2 regions of the Paenibacillus sp. FSL R10-2748 genome follow, and region 1 is predicted to be linked to the other one. Evidence: riboswitches for the same ligand, from Rfam matches in the RefSeq annotation. Region 1 holds a riboswitch; the other holds the start of a gene.
What was found. A riboswitch is a leader RNA that binds a small molecule or an ion and turns the genes downstream of it on or off. The one in region 1 is predicted to bind magnesium.

Region 1 (3,149 bases):
TTCCTTACGCTAATCATACGGTGTTCTATCAAGATGCTTCACGAAGCAAAGTAATTGGTACGGCTGACTCTGGGAAGTTCTTTAGTTCGCAACCATACCCTATCGGATGTACTCCATGAACAAATTTTTAAAACGTTATTTAGGCATTCTGCTAGGATATGCAATAGGTATAGGGATATTTTATGCAATGGGATATAAGTTAAATGCTATGGTGTTTTATATCATTTTGACTGGAATCGTAATTGGAGAAATAATCAATTTTGCATTGTCAAAACGAGAAAAATAACACAATGCCTGCTGACCAGCTACGGTCAGCAGGCATTGATTTTATTAGAGGAATTACAGCATCAATTACCGAATAACTACTCTGAGGTGATCAGCATGAACCATACATATAAAGTGTTAAAGTCAGATATAGAACTATTTGCAGCTGCATTAAGCCAGGAAAGAGTATATGTAGTAAAACCGTTGAGTGATGATATGGTGTAAGTTGTAGACCACCTGTTTGCCGCACCTGCGGCACAACGACTTTTTATTTTTGCATTATATGGGGGAGTGCCAGCGTCGCTGTCACCAGGCGAAATACATGTAAAATATAGTAAATATATTTGGGTTGACAGCACATTTGGACAGCAGTATGCTTGCTAAGGAAATATTGATGTCCTCGTTAGGTGAGGCTCCTATACGAACATAAGCCACTGCCCGGAAACATCGAAAGATGCCAATGGGTATAACAGGAATTGCCGGATTAAGGCTCTTCTTAATGTGGCTAAAGAACTTTGGTTCTTTTACGTCGTATAGTGCTAAAGCTCGACTTGGGGGAATCGGATATTTGCATGCTTTATCTTGCATGCAGAACGACGCCCTTCAGTTGAGCTGAGGGGCTTTTTTATTTCAATGTGTTAGGTATTGGCAGTGATATGGTTCCAGTGTGATCAGTAAAATATGGAGCCCACAACATGATAATGGGAGAGGGGTTGAACCATTCTATGAGTAGTCGAAGTTCGTCTGAACCGGATCCAGAACCGGTGAGTCTATTGGCAGTCGGGTTAAAACTAGATACCGTAATTGAGTATGGTTGCTACTCCTCTCCTACGGGGTAGTATTGGGCCCGACTGCCTTAAAACAAGGAGGCAGTTGACATGTCAAAAATGAATTTTTTTCAAAAAAAGCAGCAAAATAAAAATGCTGCTCATATTCAAGGCTTTGATATTGAATTGAATCAGGAAAATACTCGTCGTATTGATCGGCTAGTCGATAGTTACGAAAATAGCATTCTTTCTCATTTAGATGAAGCGTACCAAAGAACGACAAGCTGGTCAGATCGTCTTGCGGATCGGATTGCATCATTCGGCGGTAGCTGGAGATTTATTACTTATTTTGCTATCTTTCTGACCATCTGGATACTCTTGAACAGCTTGCCGTTTACTCGCTTTCATTTCGATGAACCTCCATTTATCTTGTTGAACTTGTGTTTGTCCTTTATCGCAGCATTCCAGGCTCCGGTCATTATGATGAGTCAGAACCGCCAAACTGCAAGGGATAAGCATGAATCGATCATTGACTTTGCGATCAACTACAAAGCCGAACAAGAGATTGACGATATGCAGAGCCACCTTCATCGGATCGAAGGCGAACTGATTGAGATTAAAAAACTCTTACTTGTTCTAAAACAACCGAATGAAGAACACAAATGACTCTTTGGATTATATAGAGGCCCCGTAGAAAAGTTTTCACCTGAATCGATTCAGATTAACAGATATTATTTCTTCCGTAAGCAGTTTGAATTTAGAGTAGATGTAAAGAAGGACTCCACTGGCACGTAGCCGGATAGAGTCCTTCTTGTTGTTTATTTAGTTGAATACTCGCTCACTTCAAACGTGAGTATTTTATTGAATATTACGTAGTCCTTGCGATTACTAAATGGACCTTTGTTGTTATTGTGCTTATCAATGGCATACGATGCTGTACCTGAGCCTGCTTGTTTTGCTTCATACCAAGAAATGAAAGAGTTTATTTCTTTCATGCTCAAATCGAATTCTTTCTCCAAACCGGTATCCATAGTGACAACTAAGATTGCCCGGTCACCGGTTGGCTGTTCTGGATCTGGAGTTGGTGTAGGATCTGGAGTTGGCGTAGGATCTGGTGTTGGTGTTACAGGCAATGCATTGTACATTTCGAAGGCTCCAAGTGTGAGTACTACATAACCGTTATTACTAGTGATATTCAAACGGTATTTTTTATATTTCGTTTCATTGCTAAATGAGAATTCTTTTTTCTCATCTTGGCTCCAGCTAGTAATATTTTTTTGTGTATCGAGAACAACCCATGAAACACCATCCCATCCTTCAAAAGTCCAATCTTTTGGGGATTCTCTTTTATATTCCATATTGGATACACGTGGGGTCAACACATATTTGTTGACAACTACAGGATTCTCAAATTCATAAGCAATCCAGCCAGTCTTAGAATCTGTAATTGTCGACCAACCGGTATCATTAGGTTTTCTATCAAACGCACTGTATGGCTGATGATCATTACTCCAAGCAGAACTTGCACTTGCAATACCGGAAGGACTTGTATTGGATGTCATTATAGGTATTAGGTTTGTTTCCTCACTTGAACTAGCGAAAGATGAACCTGCAAACCATATTGTTAAAAAAATAATGGATAATAGAGATGTGATTATTTTCCTCATGTATAAATCCCCTTTTTGTTTTATTTGCTCACCAAGCATACAAAACTCAAAAAGGGTTGTCTAAACATTAATGTCTATATATTCAAAAATAAGTTTAATAATGTATTTAAATTTTCGAAGAGCATAAGGCTCAACTTATATGTATCTGGTAGCACCTTTATTTTATTATGTGACAACATATGCGATACTTCGACATGACTCTCCATTTAGTATAGAGAAGATTTAAAACTATGGAGGTGTCATATGATAAAAGGAATCGCAAGAGGATTAATCGTATTCTTATTGGCAGCTATCTTTTCCGTACAAGGTGTTTATGCTGAACCTGTTTCGAGAAGTGTACAAGCAGCAACTGGGTATACGTTGGAGTTCCCAAGTTCACGCTATCCTGAAACTGGAGCACACATTAGGGACGCAATAGCGGCCGGACATTCTGCGGTATGCACGATTGATC
Region 2 (3,149 bases), 140 kb from region 1:
ATAACGTGAGCTTGGGAACTCCAGCGTATACCCAACTGCTGCTTGTTGGTTGATTGCTGCCGGTTCAGCATAAACACCCTGTACGGAAAAGATAGCTGCCAGTAACAATACGATTAATCCTTTTGCGATTCCTTTTATCATACGACCCTCCATAGTATTTAATCTTCTCAATACTATATTGGGAGACATGTCGAAGTATCGCGTATATTGTCACATAATAAAAAGGACTCATACCAGTTTTCGGGCAGAGCTCATTACTCCAGAAATTAAAAACCACATTTAAACTTATTTTTGAATATATAGACATTAATGTTTAGACTCCCTTTTTCAATTTTGTATGATTACTGAGCAAATAAACAAAAAGGGGATTTATACATGAAAAGAAAGCTCAATTTAATTTTATGCTTCACTTTACTTATTACTATTTTCCTCCCATTGTCATCAGTGAGTGCCTATACGGGAGGTTATGCCAACGGAAAAAGTGTTGATGCAATGATACCTGACATATATTTTATAGGAAGACCCCATGCAAGCAAAGCAAGTACAACACTTATAACAGATAACAATGAAGAAACAAACTATTTACTTCCTAAAGATAAGATGGTTATGATTGATTTAGGTACAGATAGAACTATTGATTCTTACAAGCTTAAAAGTGATTCTAAAAATTTAAGAATTAGTTTCTACGACCGAGACACAGGTTATATAGGCATATTTGAAACCAACGTAGGAAATGGAGAACTGAAGAAGCTTCCAAATGAAAAAAAAGTAGAACGCGTTAGATTCGTCACTCTTTATTCACTTAGTGGTGAAGACATAAATATAAGCGAACTTGACTTTTTCAACAGTAAAGATACAGTACCAGCACCGGAACCTTCTCCAACACCAGATCCTAAACCGACACCTGAACCAACACCGACGCCAAATCCAACACCAAGTCCTGAGCCTAATCCGTCTGAACCTACTGAGCCGACCGAACCAGCACAACCAACTGGCGACCGAGCTATTCTGACTGTAACAATGGACAATGGACAATGGATTTGATAAGGAATTCGATCTAAGTAAAAAAGAACTCAGTGCATTCATTGCTTGGTATGACGCTAAAGATGCTGGTAGAGGCCCTTCATTCTTTGCTATCGATAAACACAATAACAACAAAGGTCCATTCAGCAACCGTAAGGACTATGTAATATTCAATAAAATACTCACATTTGAAGTAAGCGAGTATTCAACAAAATAATAAACAACAAAGGACTTCATACTGGTTACATACCAGCGGAGTCCTTTTTCACATCTACTCTAAATTCAAATTGATTCGGAAGAAATAAGATTCGTTAATCGGAATCGATTCAGGTAAAAACTTCTCTACGGGGCCTCTATATAATCTAAAGTGTCATTTATGTTCTTCATTCGGTTGTTTTAGAACAAGTAAGAGTTTTTTAATCTCAATCAGTTCGCCTTCGATCCGATGAAGGTGGCTCTGCATATCGTCAATCTCTTGTTCGGCTTTGTAGTTGATCGCGAAGTCAATGATCGATTCATGCTTATCCCTTGCAGCTTGGCGGTTCTGACTCATCATAATGACCGGAGCCTGAAATGCTGCAATAAAGGACAAACACAAGTTCAACAAGATAAATGGAGGTTCATCGAAATGAAAGCGAGTAAACGGCAAGCTGTTCAAGAGTATCCAGAGGGTCAGAAAGATAGCGAAATAAGTAATAAATCTCCAGCTACCGCCGAATGATGCAATCCGATCTGCAAGACGATCTTGCCAGCTTGTCGTTCTTTGGTACGCTTCATCTAAATGAGAAAGAATGCTATTCTCGTAACTATCGACTAGCCGATCAATACGACGGGTATTTTCCTGATTCAATTCAATATCAAAGCCTTGAATATGAGCAGCACTTTTATTTTGCTGTTTTTTTTGAAAAAAATTCATTTTTGACATGTCAACTGCCTCCTTGTTTTAAGGCAGTCGGGCCCAATACTAACCCGTAGGGGAGGAATAGCAACCATACTCAATTATGGTATCTAGTTTTAACCCGACTGCCAATAGACTCCCTGGTTCTGGATCCGGTTCAGACGAACTTCGACTACTCATTGAATGGTTCAACCCCTCTCCCCTTAACATGTTGTGGGCTCCATATTTTACTGATCACACTGGAACCAAATCATTGCCAATACTACAACATTGAAATAAAAACGCCCCTCAGCTAACTGAAGGGCGTCGTTCTGCATGCAGGATAAAGCATACAAATATCCGATTCCCCCAAGTCGAGCTTTAGCACTATACGACGTAAAAGAACCAAAGTTCTTTAGCCACATTAAGAAGAGCCTTAATCCGGCAATTCCTGTTATACCCATTGGCATCTTTCGATGTTTCCGGGCAGTGGCTTATGTTCATATAGGAGCCTCACCTAACGAGGACATCAATATTTCCTTAGCAAGCATACTGCTGTCTAAATGTGCTGTCAAACCCAAATATATTTGCTATATTCCACATGTGTTTGTGCCTGGTGACAGCCACGCTGGCACTCCCCCTTATAACGCAAAAATAATAAGTCGTGGGGCCGCAGTTGCGGCAAACAGATGGTCTAAAACTTACATCATATCATCACCCAACGGTTTTACTACATATACTCTTACCTGGCTTAATGCAGCAGCAAATAGTTCTATATCCGACTTTAACACTTTATATGTATGGTTCAAGCTGATCACCTCAGATAGTTATTCTGCCGTGTGTGGTAATTCCTGCACTAAAGAAAGCTCTGCCGACCATCAGGTTAGCAGAGCTTTTTCTTTAAAATCCTCCAATGGTAACGTTAGGCTGAATACTATGGTGGTGGTTAAAGGCTTGGTCCGGCATAGTAACAATAAACAAAAAGCTAGCCGCGATGACTAAAAATACCATTTTTTTGAACATTGTTTTCCCACACCCTTTCAATAAAATTGAAATACTCAGCTTTAGTTTCAGGAACTGCATGGGCTTGAAAACGAACAAACAACCCCATACAGTTTATAAAGTAAGTTTCATTATTTATTATATGTGACTTTACCATTGCATTCATCAAATATTTAAAGCCATCAATGTACTTCCCTCGGTATAAATAATAAAAACCTAATTCGTAACCAAACCACGCGATATAATC

Region 2: it holds a riboswitch for magnesium, as region 1 does, so the genes downstream of both, NSS66_RS08090 (DUF1003 domain-containing protein) here and NSS66_RS07340 (DUF1003 domain-containing protein) in region 1, are expected to answer to the same signal.

Annotation. Positions count from the first base shown of each region.
Region 1 covers NZ_JBBOTK010000002.1:200,759-203,907, reverse strand. The annotation lists gene NSS66_RS07350 (hypothetical protein) at 1-119, shown strand, start outside; gene NSS66_RS07345 (hypothetical protein) at 116-286, shown strand; M-box (ykoK) riboswitch at 657-829, shown strand; gene NSS66_RS07340 (DUF1003 domain-containing protein) at 1,143-1,697, shown strand; gene NSS66_RS07335 (discoidin domain-containing protein) at 1,850-2,698, opposite strand; gene NSS66_RS07330 (NucA/NucB deoxyribonuclease domain-containing protein) at 2,942-3,149, shown strand, end outside.
Region 2 covers NZ_JBBOTK010000002.1:342,995-346,143, forward strand. The annotation lists partial or broken gene NSS66_RS08080 (NucA/NucB deoxyribonuclease domain-containing protein) at 1-141, opposite strand, end outside; partial or broken gene NSS66_RS08085 (hypothetical protein) at 979-1,240, shown strand; gene NSS66_RS08090 (DUF1003 domain-containing protein) at 1,394-1,948, opposite strand; M-box (ykoK) riboswitch at 2,260-2,432, opposite strand; gene NSS66_RS08095 (helix-turn-helix domain-containing protein) at 2,886-3,149, opposite strand, start outside.